2 regions of the Sulfobacillus thermosulfidooxidans genome follow, and region 1 is predicted to be linked to the other one. Evidence: riboswitches for the same ligand, from Rfam matches in the RefSeq annotation. Region 1 holds a riboswitch; the other holds the start of a gene.
The links. A riboswitch is a leader RNA that binds a small molecule or an ion and turns the genes downstream of it on or off. The one in region 1 is predicted to bind thiamine pyrophosphate.
Positions count from the first base shown of each region.

Region 2: another riboswitch for thiamine pyrophosphate. It lies ahead of thiC (phosphomethylpyrimidine synthase ThiC); the one in region 1 lies ahead of AOA63_RS16170 (thiamine phosphate synthase).

Region 1 covers NZ_LGRO01000002.1:124,068-136,294, forward strand. The annotation lists gene AOA63_RS16130 (glycoside hydrolase family 15 protein) at 1-1,999, opposite strand, end outside; gene AOA63_RS16135 (glycerophosphodiester phosphodiesterase) at 2,192-2,899, opposite strand; gene AOA63_RS16140 (peptide ABC transporter substrate-binding protein) at 3,256-4,959, shown strand; gene AOA63_RS16145 (AMP-binding protein) at 5,106-6,302, shown strand; gene AOA63_RS20260 (AMP-binding enzyme) at 6,327-6,698, shown strand; gene thiO (glycine oxidase ThiO) at 6,807-7,922, opposite strand; gene AOA63_RS16155 (HesA/MoeB/ThiF family protein) at 7,934-8,677, opposite strand; gene AOA63_RS16160 (thiazole synthase) at 8,682-9,461, opposite strand; gene thiS (sulfur carrier protein ThiS) at 9,465-9,665, opposite strand; gene AOA63_RS16170 (thiamine phosphate synthase) at 9,656-10,273, opposite strand; TPP riboswitch at 10,309-10,411, opposite strand; gene hemG (protoporphyrinogen oxidase) at 10,582-11,997, opposite strand; gene hemH (ferrochelatase) at 12,005-12,227, opposite strand, start outside.
Region 2 covers NZ_LGRO01000001.1:2,615,491-2,627,717, reverse strand. The annotation lists gene AOA63_RS12805 (WD40/YVTN/BNR-like repeat-containing protein) at 1-874, shown strand, start outside; gene AOA63_RS12800 (hypothetical protein) at 1,016-1,450, shown strand; gene AOA63_RS12795 (PQQ-binding-like beta-propeller repeat protein) at 1,641-2,948, opposite strand; gene AOA63_RS12790 (ATP-binding protein) at 3,083-5,122, opposite strand; gene AOA63_RS12785 (winged helix-turn-helix transcriptional regulator) at 5,738-6,079, shown strand; gene AOA63_RS12780 (DsrE family protein) at 6,265-6,603, shown strand; gene thiC (phosphomethylpyrimidine synthase ThiC) at 6,777-8,522, opposite strand; TPP riboswitch at 8,613-8,720, opposite strand; gene AOA63_RS12770 (signal peptidase II) at 9,315-9,767, opposite strand; gene AOA63_RS12765 (BlaI/MecI/CopY family transcriptional regulator) at 9,910-10,224, shown strand; gene AOA63_RS12760 (M56 family metallopeptidase) at 10,193-11,071, shown strand; gene AOA63_RS12755 (hypothetical protein) at 11,133-12,056, opposite strand; gene AOA63_RS12750 (hypothetical protein) at 12,194-12,227, opposite strand, start outside.

The DNA.
Region 1 (12,227 bases):
CGGCATGAGCCCAGACCAGGGGCATAGCTGATCCTGAAGGCCGGCCAAAAAAGAGTTCTTTTTCGGGAATATCCGGTTGATCCCAGACTTGTTCGGGAATCATTCCGCCTACACTGGAGGCTCCTTCCATGGCTCTTAAATAAGGTTCGGGAGATTCTCCGAGTGCCAGAGCATAATGCCCCCGCTCTCCGGCCAATAAGGGCCACAGACGTCCTTGGCCCGCACCTTGAAATGGCGATCCATCAGGCATTTCGCCGTATCCATCGTGATTATAACGGTGCCATAACGGACCATAAGGCAAATCCACCTTTAACACCGCATCATAGGCAGCTACTGAATCGACAATATGGGGATCGCGAGGCGATTTTAAGCCGTAACGGACCAGTTCCAAAAATCCGCCATCAATCACGGCTTCTTCCGGATATTGATTCGGTTCGCCTGGCAACACATTCTTGATGGGAACGTAGCCATGTTCCACCCGACCGTCGGGACTGGGCGGGACGGATACGTGAATGCGAACATAATGCCGCGGAAAACGGGGATCGACTTGCCCATGCTCAGTAAAAGTCCATTTGTCGATGCGCCCTTGCCAATAATCAGCAAGGTGCTCACAAAATTCGGCAATATTGTCGTCGCCCTGCTGCCGGGCTAAATCAGCCCCCAGGATTAAGGCACTAATCGTGGCAGCCAATGTGGAGGGCGAATAGCCGCCGTCTTCCTCCCATCGGTCTTGTTGCGTCACCGGACCTGATAGGCAAATATACCGGAGAGCTTTCTTGACCATGCCGTAAACTGCCCGTTGGTTTTTTATATCTTTCAATTGCCACAAATGATAGGCTAAGTGAATAGGAAAAGCGGTTTCGTCGAGTTGCGATCCTGACCAATAGGGGACGCCATCCAGCCAAAAATTCTGTGGCCACGACCCATCCGCCTTCTGCGTCGCAATCAGAAACAACAATGCCTGCCATGCCGCCTCAATGTCTCCTAGGGCAATAAATGCCTGGGCCGCTTCGACCATGTCCCTTGGCCAAACCAAATGGTATCCGCCCATGTTGCCGTCTCCCGCAGCATTACCCCAGGGAATTGATAAGGATGCGATAATGCCGCCCGGAAATAATTTGCCGTGGTGAATTTTTAGGACCATGGCCGAAATGCGCTGCTCACGACTATGGGGATCATCATAAGGTAAAAGGCCACTTAAGCCACTCATATATTCACGCCATTCTTGAATATAGCGTTGTTCAATCGTGTAATAGGGATGCAATAGAGCTAAGGACGCCGTAAATTTTGCTTCTTGGATGCTGCGCCCAAAAGCCAAAGCAATCATCTGTTCAGGTTCTGTTAAATCAAGTTCCGCGGTTAAGGCCACATTACCGTCTAAAGCCTCATCATAGGCTTCTAGTGTTCGCCTATAATAGAGTTGTGTCCAGCCATCTGACGCTCCGACGTAACCGACACTGCAGGATCGAAATTTGGCGGTCGATTGAATGCATAATGCCGTAGCTTCCCGCCAAGCCAATAATGCTGGTTCTTCGCGCAAGGTGATAATTTGTGCGTTATTGTGTGCCCCCTGATTGCCGATATGGGGAGCCACTAACAAGAAAACCCGAAAGTCTTCAATTGATCCCTTGAGAACTTCAAAGCGAAACTGTTGGATAACGACATTGCCATCGGGCCATGTGACAATCCGTTTGATGATCCGAAAGGTGCTCTGAGGATCCGTATTAATGAGTTCAAAAGCGGGTGCATCGGGGTCTATGTAATGAAACTCATGCCGCAGATCCCGTTTTTCTTCCAGAAAGCGGCCATCATGTGTGAGGACAAGAAATTGCGCGTCGCGGGTATTGGCCTGATCCATCCGAGGAAAATAGATTTCATTTAAAATTCCATGCGATAAAGTAAACCATACGCGGGATGTTCCAGCAATTGATGTGCCAACCGCCATTTTATCACTACTGGTCCACCGTGGTTCGAGTCCTGGTGCTCCGGGTGCCTGCATTAAATCCCCTCCCTACCTTTGTTATGCAAATGGGACAATCTCAAATGTGCTGCTTCTTTTCATTATGCATGAGCATCACAACGAAAAGGTTGGGACACCAGGCCAAAAACCATGAAATTTTTGCACGAGATAACGCCTTTAACCTGCTTTGGCCCTAAGTCGCCGGATAAGCTCAATGGTCTTAGCACAGGGTCAGCGTGCGATTTCTGCCATCCACAGGGGATTATCGATGATCACCCCATCAATCCCTTCATGAATCCACTGGGTCATGGTCCGAGCATCTTTGAGACTCCACGCGGCAACTTGATATCCCGCCTGCTGATAACGCTTTAGCGATTGCACGCTTAAAAACGGCGCCGCAACGTGAACGGCATCAACATGAACGAGACTCGCAAACTCTTCTACGTCTGGCAACCAACTCGCCCACAGTGCAGCACGAGAAATATCTGGCAGACGTTCTTCCAAAAGGGTTAATAAGGTTCCACTAAATGATGAAAAAAGAATGCGATTTTGCCAATGCGCATGCCGAATAATATGGACTAAACAATCGACGAAAAAGGCATCCAGTGCACCTTGTTCCTTCAGTTCCAAATTTATGTACAGTGCCTTGGGCAATTGTGCCAAATCTTCGAGACGATTTATCGTGCCTTGAGTCAGTGCCTGGATATCCAACCAGTCCAAATCTTTAATCCTTAGTGGCTGACCATCTACCCCTGGCAATTCGGCATCATGGGCCAAAACAATGGTACCGTCCCGAGCAATTTGCAAATCGCATTCAATGCCATGAGCCCCCGCCTCAAAAGCATCTAAAAACGCCTGCAGACTATTTTCCGGATACCGGACCGCGTAACCGCGATGTGCCCATATGAATGGTTTCATTTGTTGATAACCCCAAAACATGTCTGCCTGCTCCTTTAATGACAAAATCACGAGACAACACCACAAACCCCTAGACGCCATATTCCCATGGTCTAGGTCTCATTTCACTATAGCAAAAGCGATCGTGCTATGCGGCTTGGATCGCTGGAGAACATTGTTAGATAACCCAGTAAATGTTATGGCAAAACAGGTTTAAGATTCTGAAGGAATTTCGAAAAAATTGTCGAATACGTATAATTATTCTTCCATTATTATATTCGCGACGGTTGTTAGACTGACCTATCCCCGTTCGTAGTACAGGATATTTTTATGGTTGGCTAGAATCATCTGCATGATCATTCAGGAGGCTGAGGAACTTGTCACGTAAATCTCTCGTTATGACATCAAGTCTCGTCCTTTCCCTCATTGCAGCGGGATGCGGCAATCAGACATCGGCTCCAACCAAAACCATAGTCAAAGGTGGGACAGCTGTCATCGCCTTAGCCCCACAGACATCGCCCAATTGGTTCTTTCCCATACGTGCGGTAGGATTTGGCTCGGATGTCAATATGCAGGTCGAGAATTTAATGTACAAACCGTTGTTGAGTATAACCCCAAGTGATGGCATCGATTTCGCTCATTCTCTTGTCTCGAGCATTGCTGTCTCCCATAACGATACGGTCTTTACTCTGCACCTCAATTCTCGCTATCGTTGGTCGAATAATCACCCCATCACGGCGAAGGACGTCTTATTCGCATGGAATCTTATCCAAACTACGAGTTCATCGAATCCCGATTTACCTTGGAGCCATGCAGGTAGCGGTGTCGGCGGAATTCCGGAATTGTGGAAGAACGTGACCGCTATCAATCCGACAACCGTGCAGGTTACCCTAAATTCTCCCGTCAATCCTATTTGGTTTGAACACAATGGATTAGCCCAAATCACCCCATTGCCGGTCTCCGTTTGGGATAAATATCCGCATAACATCATCAAAGAATTGGCCTACATCAAATCCGTCGCCAATTCGCCTGGTGCTGCACCCTATCACGTGGTCGATGGGCCTTACCAATTCGCCAGTATGCAACCCAATAATAACTGGACATTTATTCCCAATCCCCATTATGGTGGCCACAAATCGTCCCTGGCTAAAGTGATTTTTCAATACGAAACCTCACCGCAAGCGGAATTTGAAGGATTAAAAACCGGTACGATTACCGTCGGATATCTTCCGGCTTCCTTATGGGATTCACGGACTCAACTGCGCAATGACACCTTAACCACAGCCTATTTGTTCGGCTTTAATTACTTGCAACCCAATTTAAATCCCAAGGCTCCAGGAGGCCTCGGAAAAGCTTTCGACTCACGCTATGTACGTGAAGCCTTACAGATGGGAATCAACCAGCCAGGGATCATTTCCACGTTTTATCATGGCTATGGAGTCGTCGAAAACGGCCCTATTCCCTCTGAGCCCCCCACTCATTTTTACGATAGCCAGTTAAAATCGCCACTGTACCCCTACAACCCTCAAGCAGGAAAACAATTACTCGAAAAGCACGGATGGCACTTGGTTAATGGTGTCATGACCAAAGGATCGACGCGTCTAGCATTTACTTTAACTTATGTGAGCGGCAGCAATACAGTCAGTGATATTGCGCAATTACTTAAAAGCAGCTGGGCAAAAGAGGGAATCGCTGTCACCTTGCAGTCACAGCCCTTTGATCAAATTATTGCTCAAGCTAACCAAAGCGACCCCAGTAAATGGAATATGGTTTGGTGGGGCGGAGGATGGACATATGAGCCAGACTTTTATCCCACGGGTGGAGGCTTGTTCAAAACGGGTGCCGGCGCGAATTTTGGCGGATATAGCAGCTCCGTGATGGATCAATTAATAACTCAAACTTACGAACCCGGAACACCTCGTCAAATCCAACAACGTCTTGATGCGTACCAAAAATGGGCCGCAGAAGATTTGCCCGTGTTGTGGATGCCCTGGACCCCGTCGTTTAATGTCCATGCCAACGCCTTGCATGGGTCCGTTAAAACCTTTAATCCGGTATCGGATTTGTATTCTCCCAACTATTGGACCCTGTCCCCGTCCTAAAATTATTCCCCGAAGGCGACCCGAGTAAGCCTGCCTTCGGGGATATTTCTTCTTGCTATCTCTGTAAGTCCCTCATCTATCTTTAGAAACAACGCAATTTTCCCAGAATATTCGCTATACTGGTATTCAAAAAGGGGTTTTTTCCCATGCAGTCCCTCATTCATCGCCATAACTTATATGATCTTGTACACCGGTCCGCTGCTCGTTATCCTGAGAAAATCGCTGTGATCAGCCCCACTTCCCGACTTACCTACCGAAAATGGGAATGGGCTATTAATAATCTGGCCCAATTTCTTTTTCACCAGGGATTTCACAAAGGAGATAAGATCGCGGTAGATTCCCGAAACTCTGCGGAATATGCGACACTCATATTTGCCGCAGCTCAACTCGGTGTCATTCTGGTTCCCATCAATTTTATGTTAGCCGCCCCGGAAATTTCCTACATTTTGAGTCATGCTGAAGTCAATGGCATCATTAGTGACAGGGAATTTACTGAACGAATTGATACAGCCCTCACGCTATTACCCGACCCGACTGTCCTCACGGGTCGCCTTTTTGTGTTGATTCCAAAGGATGAGACTGTGGGATGGGAAGCACTTCCCAGCCTATCTTCTTTAGCTTCGCCACCACATCTTACTGATTTGCCCCTTGATGGACCTTCGGGCGATGACATGGCCCAAATCCTTTATACCTCGGGAACAGAATCTCGTCCAAAAGGTGTTATGCTCACCCATAACAACTTGATTCATGAATATGTGAGCGTTGTCATTGATGGAGGATTTGCAGCGGACGATATTGTCTTACATGCTCTACCGTTTTACCATAGTGCGCAACAGCATGTGTTCTTAGGCCCTTATACGTATTTAGGGGCTACGCACGTCATCACATCGATGCCCCGTCCCGATATTATTCTCCCTCTCATTGCGGAAGAACGCGTTACGGAGTTCTTTGCTCCCCCTACCGTTTGGATTAGCCTACTCCGCTCTCCCCTCTTTGATCATTATGATTTAAGCTCTTTGACCAAAGGCCATTATGGCGCGGCGATTATGCCTAAAGAAATTCTATTGGAACTCAGTCGGCGATTGCCCCACACCCAATTCTGGAATTTTTACGGTCAGACAGAAATCGCCCCGTTAGCCACCGTACTAAAACCTCATGATCAACTGAGAAAGCTTGGATCATGTGGGCAAGCGGCCCTCAATGTAGAAACGGTACTCCTCGATGAACATAATCAACCGGTACCTTGTGGAGAGATTGGTGAAATATGCCACCGTAGTCCCCATATTATGCCAGGGTACTACCGCGATCCCGAGAAGACCCAAGAGGCTTTTCAAGGCGGATGATTTCATAGCGGTGACTTAGGAATTATGGATGAAGACGGCTATTTAACTGTGGTCGACCGTAAGAAAGATATGATTAAAACCGGTGGAGAAAACGTCGCCAGTCGTGAAGTCGAAGAAGTCATTTACCAGTTGCCAGGGATTTTTGAAGTGGCCGTGATTGGCGTAGCCGATCCTTACTGGATCGAAAAAGTCGTGGCCATCGTTGTCTTAAAAGAGGGGATTACAATGAATGCATCCGATATTATCGCCTGGTGCCGGCAACATCTCGCACCCTACAAAGTTCCCAAAGAGGTGGTGATAACCTCTGCCTTACCGAAAAATCCAACGGGCAAAATCTTAAAACGGGAACTGCGTAGGAGCTTGGCTGAAGATTCAGGTCATATGTCACCAGCGTAAAGCTATGCATGTCGCCAGGCAGAGATCGAGATGTCTTCGCTGCAGATGAAGGCCCTCAGCATTCAAGAAATGCTGGGGGCCTTGATTTATTGAGGCACACGCTTTTCATCATGAAAAAAACCGCTCTGGCAAAAACGCTGCAGGAGGTAAAGTGCCATTTTGAGCCCAATGAAGGACCAAATCCCCGGTAATAGCTGATAATAGCACCCCATTACGGTAATGTCCCGCGGCCACGTAAAGTCCTTGGCGTCCAGGCCATGGCCCCAGAATGGGAAGACCATCAGGCGCCATGGGTCTAAGTCCAGCCCAAATGGCTTGCCAATGCATCTGGGAAATGCGGGGACCAAAATAACGAAACGACTGAGCCAATTGGGCCACCCCATCGGCTGTGACGCGGTCATCAAATCCCGCATCATCTTCCGTCGCACCCAATATCAGCCGGCCATCGGGTTTGGGTACCACGTACCGGTGATGCGCAAAGACGACATGGCGAATGGGAACCTCATCGCTTGTTAATGCAAGAATTTGGCCGCGGATGGGCTTAATGGGTAATGCGCGCACTTCATCCAATGTCGCTAAAATGGATTGAGCCCAGGAACCCGCGGCGACAATCACCGCTTTTTGCGCCCGAAACTGTCCCTTTGTGGTGTCAATTCCCAACACATCCCCACTCTTTGATGTCAAAAAGCGTTGGACCATGACGCCAAAGTGGCTTGCCATGCCAGCATGATTCCCAGCTCGCACCAGGGCCTGAACCAGTTTAGGACCATGCACCTGCATCTCGTGAGGCGCATATAAAGCCCCCACAGCATGTTGCATGTCCGGTTCAAGATCTTTCAATTGTGCGGACGTAACCCATTCGACCGCGACTTTATTTTTTTGCCAGCGATATAACTCATTCAGTCTTTGTGCTTCAGCATCATCTAATGCAGCTTGAATCACGCCCGTTTGATGCAGATCCACATGCATCTGACTGGCTTCTTCAATTTCTTCTATTAAGGCGGGATATCTAAGAAAACTCGCCTGCAGCAAATCGAAAAAAGGCACCGATGATCCGGCTTCAGCCGTTGGCGATAATATGCCCGCCGCAGCTCGGGAGGCCTGGCCACCAGGTGGCCCCTGATCAACCAGCATGACGGAGTAGCCATGCGTCACTAAACGGTACGCAATCATCGCCCCGATAATACCCGCTCCGACAACAATGAAATCTTGGCTGTTATCCATCTCCTCCATTATCATTCCCCTTCCCCACCACACACGGCACAATCCCGGCGGGCCGTAAATTGGATAATACGCGACTGAGCCCGGTACGCATCATAGGTCCAAATCCGGCCTTGCAAGAGATCTCCGGCATGTAACAAGATTTTTAATGCTTCTTGCGCTTGAACTGTACCAGCCATGCCCACTACCGGTCCTAAAACCCCGGTGAGCGCACAATTTTGGTCCGCATAGGGAGAATCTCCAAAAAGACACTGCAAACACGGTTTACCGCCATTGACGACATATACTTGGGCTTCATAGCCAATGGCCCCGGCAAACACCACCGGCACATGATGGCGCACGCTAAAACGGTTTAACACTGTTCTCGTGTTCCAGTTGTCTAGGCCGTCGATAATCACGTCATGTCCTTTTAGCAACTCTTCGGCGTTGTCCTCATTAAGCGCTACCGGCTCGATCTGAAACGACGCTCGCGGTGCGAGTTCTTGCAGGTGTTCGCGTGCAGCCTCGACTTTGAAACGGTTGATATCCGTTGGCCGAAACAGGATTTGCCGTCCCAGATTGTGGGCATTGACCCGGTCGGGATCATAAAGCGTTAGGTGACCCACGCCTTGCGCTGTCAGGTATAAAGCGGAGGCATTGCCCAGTCCTCCCATTCCGACAATGGCCACACGGCTTTCCTTGAGCCGTGTGGCCCAGGAAGGCTTGGCATCTGGCAACGACACAAGCCGTCTCACACGTTCTTTATCCGTTATCACCATAACATCATTGACCTGCAGCAATCATACCCGTTGTGGGAGAGGACGCGACGGCATCTTGTCTTTTGGGCATCCGCCCTGCTTCAAAGCCTAAACGTCCCGCCTCTACCGCCCATTTCATCGCCTGAGCCATCATCACCGGATCACCTGCTTGGGCAATGGCGGTATTAATCAGTACCGCGTCGGCTCCATTTTCCATCGCAAGACAGGCGTCTTGAGGACTTCCAATGCCAGCATCGACAATGACAGGCACAGATACCCGCTGTTTGAAGCGGCGGACGGCCTCGACATCCAAGACCCCTTGACCTGATCCAATCGGCGAACCCAAGGGCATGATGGCATGTGCTCCCGCTTTATCGAGATATTTGGCCAAAACCGGATCCGGTGTGGTGTACACCATCACGGTAAAACCCTCTTGCACTAACACTTTGGTCGCTTCCAAGGTTTCAATGGGATCAGGCCATAATAAATCTTGATCGCCGATAATCTCCAGTTTAACCAGCGTGCCAATGCCCGCAGCTTTAGCCAAATGCGCTACGGCAATGGCCTCTTTAGCCGTGTAACAGCCAGCCGTATTCGGTAAAATCCGCACGTTCTTAGGAATAAAATCGAGTAATGACGGCTCGTTCGGATTGTCTAAATTCACCCGGCGCAGCGCGACGGTGACGAGTTCTGTTCCAGACGCGATGATAGCCTCCCGCATCAGGTCAAAAGTTTGATATTTACCCGTTCCGACAATCAAGCGTGATCCAAAAGTATATTCCCCAATTTGCAACACATTCGCCATGTCTTAACCCCCTCCGACAAATCGTACAATTTCCACGGTATCGTTCTCTTGCACTTGACCATGATCGAAATCCGTACGGCCAATAATTTCGCCATTGACCATTACGGCGACTGTTTGATGATCCACTCCTAAAACATCTAACATCTCTTTAACGGTCCGAACATTTTGCAAGTCACGCGGTTCTCCATTGATAATCAGTCGCATGGTGTACCTCCTGGTGAATTCGGGTACGAAGAGTGTAAATGGCTTTTTATCTTTTCACACGCGGCAATGGGATTGTCCTCATGCCACAAGCCGTCAGACAAGCAGACCCCGTAAATCCCCATTCCTCGGAATGCTTGGACATTGTCTTGCGTAATGCCTCCAATAACGAGAACAGGGGCACTGGCTTGGAGGACAATTTGGCGCAGGTCCGACCAGGACCTGGGAGCCAAACCCGGTTTGGATGTGGAGACAAAGGCGTGACCCCACAGATAATAGTCCGCTCCTTGGTGATAAGCTAACTCGTCGAGGGTGTGTACAGATGCCATGATGGGCTTATGCCAAATGGAGCGCAGTGATGCAGCGGGGGCAGAATTTGCAGGCAGTGCCAACCCATCGGCTGGTAAAGAAAGCGCCACCGAGACGTAGGAATTAATCCATAGCGGAAGAGCCGGAGCAATCTCACGGATTTTTAAGGCTGTGCTCTTAACGGAAGGAGCGAGCCCTTCTTTATCGCGCACGATGAGACCATCAAGAATGCCTTGCAAACTGGGCAAAATGGACCATGCACTATGAGGAAACCGCGGTACATCGATCACGCCAATTACCATCTCATACCCGCCCCAAATAAAAAAATCCGCATGCGAGCGGACAACACTCGCTTCCCTACGATGGTGCTAACCATATCAGGTTCGAAGGGTACGGCTTGTGCCGTTCTCAGTCCTACAAGGACACCCCTAGCGATCATGTGATGATATTTTTGATTTCAGCCATTCCATCTTTTCCAACGACAGCCCTTAACGGTGGTGGTAAAAGCAAGGATGACTTTCATTCATGATGACCTGAATCACAGCAAAATGTCAAGACTCTTGAAAAAATTGTTGGCTCCAGACTCTCATCAGCACCGGATATCAAAAGATTATGACGATGTCTCATAGTGCGCGGTGGACAATCCCATTTGTTGACCAAAAGTTTGCGCAATGTCTTTGGCTTGTTTGACCCTATCCGGCATTCCCACTCCCCCTTCGAATGCTCCCAACACAAAGAGTCCTGGAAATCGCGCAAGATATTGATGGAGTTCGGCAATTCGCTCTAGATGCCCCACAATATATTGCGGCATGCCTTTGGGAATACGAAATACGCGCAAGTATTGAGCAGGATGTTGAATGTGCATAGTTCGTTCCATTTCCCGATAAAACAATTGCGTTAACGTGTCATCATCGTATTCCAAAATATTTTCGGTGGACCTCCCATAAAATGCCCGCAATACAAATAATGGGGCGACGTGCGGGTAATGCCACTTAGAAGACACCCACGTTACAGCCGTCATGCGCAACCCGGATTGTTTGGGCACCAAGAACCCCGTCTTATCCGTTTTCACCGGGATATCCTCCGGATCATAAGCCGCGCCAATCACAGCCAGATTCGCATACGGAATATTTTGCAAAATACTTTGAGCTTCGTGAGGTAAAAAGGGCAGGACTTTAGCAGTGGCATAAGCGGGAATTGTCATAATGACCGCATCATATTCATCCTGATGTTTTGCGGAGATAACAGACCATTTTTGATGAGTGGCCGGTTCAATGTGCTGAACGGGTTCCGACAATAGGACATGCGTGCGTGAAAGCGCTGAGGCCAGGCTGTGAATAATTTGCTCTAAACCCCGGTCAACCGTCAAAAAGGCACTATGATAGCGTTGCACAAATTCGTTGGGAGGGGGTGGAATACGCCGTTTCGACCCCAAGTAGACGGAGCGAGCTTGCTGTTCAGCCGCTAACAAATGCGGAAAAGTGGCCTTTAAGCTCATCTGGTCAATATCTCCTGCAAAAATTCCCGACAACATGGGCGCCGCGAGCCGATCCACAATTTGATTGCCAAAACGCCGCCGAAGGAAATGGCCAAGAGATTGATCTGTCGTTGGTCCTTTGCTCATAATAAAATCTTTGGCTAACGCCATTTTCCCCGTTAACGAAAGCAAAGGACTGGTTAACACCGGTTTGGCTTTCGTCGGCACGCCCGTTTGAATCCCGTCGGGAATCGGATAATATCGATCCCGCCAAAATACATAGGCACCGCGAACGCGTGGATTTGTTCCAATTAAATGCGGTCCTAATCCTACGCTTTCACACAATTCTACAAGATCTGGCTTTGTGGCTAGAAAGGAATCCGGCCCTTTTTCCAACACAATACCGTAGTCGGTATCGGTGCGCACCCATCCCCCTAATTGATCGTCAGCTTCAAATAAATCGATGCTCACTTCCGGATAGTACCGCTCTAGATAATATGCCGTAGAAAGTCCCGTTAATCCCCCGCCTACCAATGCAACACGCATCATGCCTTCCTCACTCCAATTGAGACGTCTCTATAACGAGATGTGCCAACATCTCAAGAAATTGCGGGTCATCATTAAACGAGGCCGTTCGTTCCATATGCACCCCGAGGCTTTGGGCGACCCGCTGGCACTCAATATCCAAATCGTAAAGCACTTCGAGATGATCTGAGACAAATCCTATCGGACAAATTAAGACGTGATAGTAACCTTCACTGGCCAACTGGCGAACCGTA
Region 2 (12,227 bases), on a different contig from region 1:
GTCTTTTTGGTCCGGACATCAAAGCCCCATTATCCATTTCTCTACAGCACGATCGGGTCAAATTTTTGCTCCCCTATCTAGTTCTCATCTAGAAGCCGTCTATGTGACCCGTGATCAGGGAAAGCACTGGCATTTTGCTTACTTGGCTCCCATCAGCCTCTACCTATCGTCTCATCAGCTCATTGCCGAGGCACTTCAAGAGGTGGCCAAACGCACGACACTGCCCTTATGGGGGCCGCGGCAAATTCCCTTACCCTCATCCCTTATCTTATCAGCAACCACCGCTGTCAATACTCAGGGAACAGCATATCATGTGAGGTTATGGCCCACCCAGCAAAGTTATCCCATTAACAGTCCAGAAATTTTGCAAGATCATCTCGCCCAAGTGCCCCTGATCACATGGTCCCTGAACCAATATCCCGTTGAACAATCACAGGCAATCCCCCAGCTATTAGTCCAGCACAATGATTTCTGGAAAGCACCTGAAGGACAGCCCACAAAACTTTCTCTTATCACCGGTCTGACCGGACATTTCTATTCCTCAAGCGTTCCAACTATTGCGGGCGAAAGTCCACAAGGCGCGGATTTCCCCATTTTAATCTGGCATGAAGGGGAGTGGACCGTAGAAATTGTGGGATATCATCAGGCACTGACTGAGCGCGTAATTAATCCCCTCATTCTTTATTTACATACCCACTTTCTTCCGCCCTTTCCGGGTCTTATTGTTATCCAAAACCAGGGACACGATAATATGCCAACTCAACTCGATTGGCTCGATAATTCGATTCTTATGCGCCTGACAAACCGCAGCAGCGGATCCCACAACCCTGTGGTCACGGCACAAATGGCTGTCTCTTGGCACCACTATTCATGAAATATCCCGGCAAACTCCCCAATTTGTGGTTTAAAATTCTTAAGAAAATCAAGACAGAAACAAAAGCTGTGATTTAGGATAAGACATAAAGATATCGTCCTTGTTGCCATTCCATATTGTCGATGTTAAGGAGAGAACACCGTGAGTACCTTATCGGTTAATGATGTCGCCCAATTTTCCTATGCCGATCAACGCATTGACGTCATAGTGAAATTCCGGTTAAAAGAACAAGTTTTTTTAGAAATTCAAACTCCTGTAACGGAGCTTAGACTGCCGCCTCCTAAGACGCCGATATTTTTGCAATGGCAATGGTATGCGACACATTGGCAACAGCAAGGAATTATTGAACGCATTGATCTCAGTCCCTCTCCCATGATTATCGCAGCCATGCAAGATCAGCCTCAAGCGGTGGAAAATCGACGTACAAGGCGATATCAGTTGCGCATCCCGCTTCTTATTCCCCAAGGACCTTTGAAATGGAAAAAAATCGCGACCGAAACAGAGGATGTTTCGGTCGATGGGCTTAGATGTCAAGTGCCTATGGCGGAGAAGGAACAACCGTGGATTTTATCTTAGAGCTGCCCACGCGCGCCATCAAGATGAATGGGACTGTTTTGCGGTGCCGCGAAAGTGGACAGTCTGGTATCTTTGAGATGGCATTACGGGTAAATACGGTTCTAGGACGTGACTACCAAATATTTCGGGCTTATCTGGATTCCCAGCCTTAACATGCTGTTCTCATGACAGGATAAGTCGCACAAAAGTCTTATGATGCAAATTCCGATAACGGAATCGCCATAAATTGGCCTGCTTTATCGCCAATGAAAAGGGTTTGCCCCACTAACACTGGCGTAGAGGGCATAAAAGCCCCTTGAAAGTGGAGTTTTCCTTGAATTTGTCCGGTTGTAGCATTAATGGCATAAAAATTCCCGTGTACATCGCCCACATAGCAGACGCCTTGATAGATCACAGGACCCTGGGTCATTTGACTCTTAAAGTGCACACGAAAATCTAATGCGCCTGTTTGTAAATTAAACGCGTAAAAAGAATCCGTTAAAGGACTACTAACATATAATCTGTTGCCATATATCGTGGGAATCCCGGTCTCATCCCGCGGTCCCCCATTGGGTCCCACCGGGATTGTTCCCGGTCCTTCATCAACGGTCCAGACGGTATGGCCATTTTCAGCATTTAGCGCGTAGACCACTTCATGCGGTTGATTATGCACTTGTTGAACATAATCAAAATAGATCATGCCATCTCCTGCCGCCGGCGGTACATCGTCCGATCCCCCTAAAGGATGGGGTAAGGTGTGCATCCATTGCACTTGATGCGTTTGAAGGTTAATCGCATATATGGCAGCGGGATGCGTTCCGCCAAAATACATCATGTTGCCCACGATGGTTGGGGAAGACATGCTCACATAAGAGGGCAAAGACAGTTTCCATACGGTTTGTCCTGTAAGTGGGCTTAAGGCTAATAATTCATCGGATCCATTGGCCACATACACTAAGTGATTGGCGTAGACAAAAGTGGGCATGTCTTCGCCTTGCGTTTCATGTTTCCACAAGATCGCGCCCGTTCGTGCATCGAGTGCATACACGGCACTCGGACCGCTACCTCGAATAATCTGTACACCATATTGGGGAACATGAGATATAGGAAAATTATGATTGCCTGATCCCACAAAAACAATGCCATTATGAACGACTGGGGTGGTCATGACCTGGTTATTGACATCGGTTTTCCACAAGGTCTTGCCTGTTTTGGCATCAATTGCATAGACAGCCGGTTTGTTCCCAATTCCCCCAACATAGACCACGCCACGAACCACACTGGGCTGCATGAGTGGCTGGGAAAATTGACGCGTCCACTGAACGCTGAGATTCTGGTTCGGACCACTTTCAATGACCGCATCATGCGAAGGACCCGTGCCAAACATGTTCCATTGAGACGCCCCAATTTGCTGATCAGAAACTTGTGGCCACATATTTTCCGAATGGGTAATGCCGAATGTGCCTAACGTTCCAATTGCCGCAAGTCCTAAGACAAGAGCAGGCCAATGCCATTTCATCCGCTACAAGATCCTTTCATAATCTTTCTCATAATGGTTAATACTCATTATAAAAGAGCAGAAAGATTCCAAGCCTGAAGTCTAGCTGAAAACGACAGGGTGTAAGCCGGCCGAATTTAAGGTTGGGCTCCTCGTTACTCTAAAGCGGCCGACAAAAAGTCCCCCGATTGCAAAACGGTGCACAAGTTTACCAGGCTTTGTTTCAACATGCGGTAATAGGTGGGTCGCGACAAATGTAGGGCTAATGCGATGGAATCAGCATTGCCGATACGTTCGACGAAAGTTAACCGCAACAAATTTTGTTCATTTTTGGAGAGAGGCGGAATTGGCGCTTTAGTCAACAAGGATTGCAAGATATACCGGGCCTCTTCGGGTTGGCATCCTAAAATTTCACCAATCCCCGTTTTCCTAAAGGCATTGGGATCATGGAGTTCCTTTAACACTCTGCGCAAAAGATTTTCATCAATAGGATACTGCATCCGTATCGCTGGACGGTTCAAAGTTTGTACGATAGAACCCACCCATAGCAAAAAATCACGCTGGCGCATATCTAAGGTAAAGGCGTCAATTTCCTTTTGAGCATCAATGGGGTGAGGAATAAATCCTAAGAGTTCCAGCAATTGTTTCAAATTCGGTTCACTGACCCCAATGACGCCGCGAAGTCCTCGCCCGAGATGAGACAACCCATCGCGGATTAAAATCCCTAATAAATCATGAGCATGGTAGCGGGGATCATCGGGTTTGACGCCCACAAGAACACCAAAGAAGGTGTCCACGTGCTCCGGATCAAGGGGAAAAGATGTATCATGGGGAAAATATTTGGCAAGACTGCCTGGAACATATTGCTCGATGAGTTCTACAGTCATTTGGTACAGAGGTAGGCTTGCAAAAAAAGCGACCACTTCTCCACTTGGTGCCCGAAATAACCGGATTCCCCCATCAATATTGCGAACGATGTCATCTAAAAAGGCATGAGCCACCTCTAAATTCGGCATGTCCAAACTTTGCCGTCCCCAATGCTCGATCATGGCATGAAGGCACTCGAGATCACCCTCCTTAAGCTCGTTTTCCCGCACAATCTCATCGATGGCTGCGATATTGGCATAGGGGCTCGAAATTGGCAAAGATTGTGCCGTAATTTCCAATAACAAATAACCCAAGTGATTTTTTTCGCTGCCGGATTGACTCTGGCGATATAACGAGCCTAAATAATCCAAAGCTTTTAGGCGCAGGTGTTTTAGTGTCATTGGATGATGTTCCTGCATGGATGCTAAAAGCTGGGAGCGGATCACATCATGAAGCGCCAAGCCCCCTGGCACCCGCCGCACAAAGGATAGGCGGCTTAAATCCCGGTACTGTTGCATGCTGATCACCAATGGCTCGGCAATAGCCGTGATCATATCTTGGTTGGCCGAGGGTAATACCGTCAAAATATCCAAAAAGGGATGCAGTTCGGGATCTGTGACTTCACGCAATAATTCTGCGGTAATCGTTTCCAAAAAAGAGTAGTCGCGCTTCTGCATAACAGTGCCCCGGCGGGAAAAATATTCTCCGGCTACTGCCATGGACAAAGGATGTCCGTGCAAGGGCCGCAGCACCTGTTGCAATTCCTCCGTCATTTGTAATCCGATACGGTGGAAGTATGTCCGGGCTTCATGAAGCGTCCATGGCGATAAGGGCATCTTTTGCACCCGATGTGCCCAAATGGGATGCACATGCCATTGTGCGGACAGGCCCCGCCGGGAAGCAAATACCAAGAGCCCTCCTTGTTCGGGCAGTCGCGCAATGAGATCTTCTCGCAACCAGGGTTCGATTGACTCCATATCGTCAAAATTGTCGATAACCCAAAAAAATCGATCAGGCCATGGCATTTTTTTGCGGGAACTAATCGGCAGAACATTTTCCGTGGTGTCAAAGAGGTGGTCAAGAAATTGCACCGGTTGCTTAGGGCAGGAGCGACCGTCCATCCACACCGTCGGCAATTGTTGACGGCGTGCATAGGCCATCCATTGCCATAACAACGTCGATTTTCCCATCCCCGCAATGCCGTGCACGTCCCAAAGCTGGGTGAGAGGCTGTGCATCATGAAGCCACGCCTGAAACTGTTGTAATTCCTTTGAACGTCCTACGAATCGTTCTGATTCTTCAAATGCTGTATCCGCTAACCATGTCATAGGAGCACCTAGCCTTTGTAATCACTTTCAAACCATTTCGATATCGATGTCTAGAGGGAGGACGCTACCCACTTCGAAAGAGTCCTTATCCAACAGTTCAGTTTATGCTGAGAATCCTCAGCTCGTTTCGGTAAGAAGATAAAAGGGATTAGCAACACATTCCCCTCACCGTTCCCCAATCCCTTTCATGAGAGTTTGAAGACAATCACGTGAAATACCATCCATGCGCCGTAACAAGTGTAGTCAATCAAGAAACGTCCTTTTGAGTTATTTACTTATTCTGGTTTTAATGATGTTATTGATGCCTATTGCTTTTTATGGATGTTGCTCCATCTGCCAAGCTTCAATCAATACCTTGTGATTTCATTCACGATACAAATGCTCGGATAGCCTTTCTAAAAAACCGCGGATTTTGATGAACAAACTTGCTCTTTGGATAATTATTCTCCATTTATTAACAAAATTCCTGCCGAATTTCACCAAGATCCTTTATAAACGACAAAAAAATGAAAATAACAGGACGTTACCGTTCTGCCAACGGCTGATCATCAATCAAAAAGGAAATGGTGTATAGTGAGCATAAGAATATCCTTGTCGATTATTGAGGTGAGGGCGATGGAATCGTGGCGTGAGGTTGCCTGTCCTATCCAAAGGACAGCCATGCTATTTGCAGATGTCTATATCATTATGATTTTACGAGATTTGGCCACGGGAGAAAAGCGCTTCACAGAATTGCAACAAGCAGGAATTAATCCGAGAATTCTTAGCCAGCGTTTAAAAATGCTAACCCGTGAAGGGGCTATCAGTCGCACCCGCTATGCCGAAAAGCCACCCCGGGTGGAATATGCTTTAACACCCAAAGGTTTGGCTTTAATGCCCATCTTAGACGCCCTGAAAACATTCGGAGAACAATATCTGCCCCTTGATGACAACGCTTCCTCGTCCTCGCCATCATAGACTCCCAAACCCAGGACAGGATGAAGTCTTTCTAAGACGCGGTTCTGCCCTTGTTTTGTTTTACTTGTTATTGTATAGTAATAGCAAGCGCTATGATGAAAATTTCATCATCCCAATGATTTAGCGCTTTGAATTTTCGTCAAATCGTGCCTGACAATTACAACAAAAATCAGAGGAGGCTTACCATGGCAAAAATTGCATTTTGGATCACCGCTGGTCCTGATTTACGTGACAAGGCGCTGGCCAACATCGTCCTCGCCGGTCGTCTCAAAGCCAATCGCGGGCAAGATATTCAAGTCTACTTCTTTGGTCCTGGTGTTCAACTCGCGGGACAAGCTGACGAGCAAATTGAACAGGCTCTTAAGGCCTTAACCGATGGGAGTGTTCCTATGGCCGCCTGTCCTTTCAACGCGGATCAATATGGCGTGACCGAGCGTGTCGGGGCCAAAGGCATCACGATGGAACCAGCCGGCGAAGCACTCATTCGTCTTGTTGAACAAGGCTATCAAATCGTTGGGGTATAATCTCATTTCCTATAACCTCTGGACTGTGGATGCGAAATCATAAAGCCCATGAGATGGTATCCCTTACAAGAAATGTCTGACCAATACACGACCTAGAAAAACAAAAAAGATCCGTGATATGACTCAATACCACGGATCTTTTCGTGACGCGGGAGCATTACCCTCTGAAACTCTTATTTCACCGGGGGATAGAGATTGCCGCCTTGTTGTTTAAATTCTTCGGCTTTTGCTTGAAGCCCCACGGCAATAGCTTCTTCTTCATTCACATCGTGAGCCTGAGCCCATGATCTGATATCTTGGGTGATACGCATGGAACAGAATTTGGGTCCGCACATGGAACAAAAATGTGCGGCTTTCGCCGGTTCGGCGGGTAAGGTTTCATCATGAAAAGCCACCGCCGTCTCGGGATCTAAGGACAAATTAAATTGATCCCGCCACCGGAATTCAAATCGCGCCATCGACAATGTGTCGTCCCATTCCCGGGCACGGGGATGGCCTTTGGCCACATCCGCCGCATGGGCCGCAATTTTGTAAGCGATCACTCCCTGTTTGACATCCTCTTTATCGGGTAAACCTAGATGTTCTTTCGGGGTGACATAGCAGAGCATGGCCGTGCCAAACCATCCAATCATTGCCGCTCCAATAGCCGAGGTAATGTGGTCATAGCCTGGGGCAATATCCGTGGTCAAGGGCCCTAAAGTGTAAAATGGCGCTTCATGACAAATCTCCATTTCCTTTTCCACGTTTTCCTTAATGAGGTGCATCGGAACATGCCCCGGTCCTTCAATCATCACTTGGACATCGTGCTTCCATGCAATTTCCGTCAGCTCTCCCAGTGTTTCTAATTCCGCAAATTGTGCGCGGTCATTGGCGTCCGCCAAGGATCCTGGACGCAGACCATCCCCCAGGGAAAAAGTAATATCGTATTGTTTCATAATCTCGCAAATCTCTTCGAAATGCGTGTATAAAAAGTTTTCCTTATGGTGGTACAAACACCATGCCGCCATAATCGAACCGCCACGCGACACAATCCCGGTTACCCGGTTGGCCGTGAGAGGAATATAAGCAAGCCTGACCCCGGCATGAATCGTAAAGTAATCGACACCTTGTTCGGCTTGTTCAATTAACGTATCGCGGTAAACTTCCCAACTCAAGTCTTCCGCTTTGCCTTTAACTTTTTCCAAAGCCTGATAAATCGGCACAGTGCCAATGGGCACGGGCGAATTTCGCAAAATCCATTGCCGGGTGGTATGGATATTTTTTCCGGTAGACAAATCCATCACCGTATCCGCGCCCCACAAGGTGGCCCACCGCATTTTGTCCACTTCTTCTTCGATAGAGGATGCTACAGCCGAATTTCCGATATTGGCATTAATCTTGGTGTGGAAATGACGGCCAATAATCATCGGCTCTAACTCAGGATGGTTAATATTGGCCGGAATTACGGCGCGTCCCCGAGCAACTTCTTCGCGGACAAATTCTGGGTCGAATCCCTCACGCAAAGCAATAAATTCCATCTCGGGAGTAATAATGCCTTGACGCGCATAATGCATTTGCGTGACATTTTTGCCTGCACGCGCACGTAAGGGTTTGCGGTGAAGACCCGGTGCCGTCTCTTGCGCTCGAATATCTTCCGGCGTTTTAAGCCCGTCATCGATAGGCTGGACCTTGCGGCCTTCATATTCTTCCACATCTTGTCGTTCAAGAATCCAGGCGCTCCGAATTGGTGGTAAACCTTGCCGCACATCGGCTTCATAACTGGCATCGGTATAGGGACCTGAGGTGTCGTAGACACGAAATGTTTGACTATTCGTGAGGCGAATTTGGCGCATCGGCACACGAATATCGGGTCTCGAACCTGTCAAATAAACTTTTTGACTTTCCGGAAAGACATGATACGCATTCGGTGTTGTTGCCATAAAGCTCCCCCTTTTTTTCACACGCCGCCAGTCGCGGGTTACCGGTCACATATGCCAGGCAGTAGGGAAAGTTTATGAATGGATGGGCTAAAAGGATCAAAAATCTGTTCCCTCCGCTGGCATTACCCAGATCAGGTTGACGGTCGGTGGCCAATCCACCCTCTCAGCCCGGTTAGCCGAGCTCCCGTTATGTATTACTATGAAGGTCCTTGAATGATATGGCAAGAGGAATTTTGCAAAATTGCGCAAGATTATTGAAGCAATTCAGGAGAAAAATTTTAGCCGGCCAGCTGATGCGATAATATCATAATCTGCATGTTCTAGTGTCTCAGATTTGTCTCATAGACAATTACGGACAAACCCGTCGACATTTCTCGAAATAATTTCCGGCAAATTTTTTCTCATATTTATCATATTTCGGCAAAGATCAAGCGTTGTCGAACATGAGATACAGCTAATTTGCCGAACAATAGAACATTACGCGATCGATTCTTTGGCAAATTTGGCAAATTTCTCGGCAGATTTATGGACTTTTTGGCAATTACGGCCAATAATAAATCACAGTTTTATGATGAATAAAAACCGTTTTGCGAGAAGTTTAAACAGGCAATATTTATGATCTCATCAGTAAAAGTAAAAGAGGGTAAGCATGTTTAAACAATGGATGAGGAAGATTCGCGTTCGATATACGCGCTTGGTTTTGGAATTTTGGCGTTGGCGGATGCTCAATACAGACAACACGACGCTACGTCTTCATTACAGCCAATTATGTGATCAATATATTGTGCGTTATCATACTTTAGAACGTGATGCCCAAAGTGAGTCTTCTTTCCGAAATTGTCTATAAGCTTGAATGACTAACCAGATAAAGCCGAATCGAATTACCAAATCGGCCAAGTTAAAAATATAAGGATAGGGCCTAAGCTGCCAATAATCAACAACACCGCCCCACAATAGCCGGTCGGTCCAGTTCCCTATGGCCCCAGCCAGGATCCAGGCTACTGGCAAGCGCACAGATGGCATGCGCCACAGCATTATGACAAGCAGTCCAATAACAGCTGCGGTCGCCATAATCACGCCAAATTGAGGAAAGTGCGAAAACAGCCCAAAGGCGATACCGTGATTGAGAATAATGCCCGGCTGTCCAATTCTTGGGTAGTAATGCCATGCCAGGCTCATAATGACTCCATAAATAGCCAAACCTGAACCCATAGCTAAGCGCGTAACATTGTGAACAGACCTCATAAATTACCTCCCATGAAATGTTACAATAATATGAGACTTGGAGGAACTTTACTGATATTGTGAGGGTTGTATGCCATTGGCTCCAAAAAATCATTTGCGCAATCAAATTCTTCAAATTATTAGGAATCAAGGAGAGTCGACGGTGAAAAGTGTGCACCAGGCCATATCACAAAAGCGCCCGGTGTCCATTAACACGGTTGCAACAGTCATGAACCGCTTGGTTTCCCAAAAAATCTTGGTTCGTGGTGGCAGCGTTCGTCATTATGTGTACAAAATTGCGCCAGCCGAAAGCGTGCTCAAAGCCCGGGCGATGGAATCCGTGGAAACCTTGATTTCCGAATTTGGCGAGTCCGGATTAGTGCACTTTGTTGATGCCATTGATGAGCTCGATCCTGAGGCTCTGGCTAAATTGGAGGCTATTGTCCGTGCAAGAACCCAAGAAAAATCTCACCAGTAAAGTAGCACAATCCGCATATGCCTGGGCAGTTGCTCTTTTGGGACTATCCCTTTTACCGGGCTTTCTTCTCATCCTTGCCGCCCTCGTCACTTACCGCCACATGATGTGGAGTGTGATGCAAAGACCGGACACGTCCTCTAGCGGGCTAACCTTTCTTTTGGCCGTGTTTATTCTATTGTCTCTCGCTTATTTTCTTCGCCTGGGATATGCCACCTTTTCTGTCGTCAAAAACAGTCGTCAGACCATTCAACGGATGGCACCGCAACTTGTACCATTCCCCTTACAAGATCTTCCAGAAATTTGCGGTGACCAAAAAATTGCTTTCCAAATCGGATTATGGGATAGTCCGGACGCATTTACCTACGGCGTTATTCATCCTACCATTGTGGTTTCGAGACGCCTTAAGCAAATTCTAGATGTTCCTGCGTTAACGGCGATTTTAGCCCATGAAGTGCATCACGTGCGCGCTCATGATTATGCCTTACAACAAATTTTCTTGGTGATTTTACGAGCGTTTCCCTGGCTACCACTTGAGTCACTCTATCGGTTTTATCTGACCACCCGTGAAATTCGTGCCGACCAATTTGCCATTAGCTGGCAACACACAGCTGATTATTTAATGCAAGCGATGGTCACAACGATCCATGCATTACGCGAACAACCCCATTCCCAATTTTCCGGAGAAACCGCGTGGAATAGTGTCTGGCAGGCCCGCATTAATGCCTTAATCAATTCCGAGAGTGTGCCCTTGTCGCCTGAAGCCCGGACTCTCTTTTCCGCTGCCCTGATTCCCTTCGCCACGTCTGCAGTGCTAGCGATTACCTCATTAAGTTTGTTCTGTCACTAAGCTCTAAAAAATGACAACGCTTCGAGAAGGCCGTTGTCTCAAAGCGTTGCCATAAGATTCATTATTGCGCAACCACGTCAGCATTCATTCCTCCGGCGACCCGTTCCATGTTGTCCGACACCACAATGCGAACCGGCAAACTCGCCATTGATGTCGAAGGTGCCGTCACAGTGTAGCTCACTTGTCCTTGTGAATTCGTCGTCATGGTGGTGCCTCCAGAAGAACTCATGCCACCACCCATTCCCGAATTTCCACCCATTGATGAAGATGCTGATGGCGTTTTAGGAATAATATCCACCTTAGCCCCGGAAATGGGCCCTTTTGGACTCATAGCCGTTATCATCAAGGTCTCTTTCTGACCGGGTTTTACTGCCTTAGCAAACGGTGTGACCTCCACATAATCGCCGACAGGGGCTGTCGGAGAGGTTCCGGATGTCGTCCACCATGCATCTAATAAGCCCGCGCCTTTCATAGCGGTGGGGTTAAAAGTACTAAAGTTTCCAATTTTTACCCCAACCATTTCCATGCTTTTCGTCGGTTGGGCTGTTAATGTGAGAGTGGCTTGTCCTTGACTATTTGTCGTTTTAGAATAACTAGCGATATATTTGGCCGCTTGAGCCGTCCCTGATGTATACCAGGTGCTAACCCCTTTCCCACTTAACGGCACCATCGGACCTATATAAAATGTGACAGGTAAGTCTTTAGCGGGTTTCCCGCTCGCGGTTGTCGCAGTTAAGACAAATGTTGCCGTATTGCCAGCCTCAACCATTTGGGCCGTTTTATTGGTTTCTATTTCTGCTACCGTCTGAGTGGTCATCGCCGATGAGGATGACGACATGGACGACGATGGCGAGGTACTGGACATTGACGAAGATGAGGGAGAGGTTTTGGACATCGACGGCGTCGATTTTGCCGCTTGACTCGTGCCACATCCCGCTAAAGCTACAGTGAGTCCCGCAGCAATCATCACAAATGTTCTTTTCATAAAGGCCCTCCTTGTATAAACTACATATTGTAGTCTATACTTCCGTTCGCCTCATTTCAAGTGATGCCTCTTATTTTGATGATGGCTGATGAAAATTCCTTAAGAAAATGGCAGAAGCGAATAGATTTCAGGGAATTTTAGGAGACAGGGGCAAATTGATCGGCAATCTGT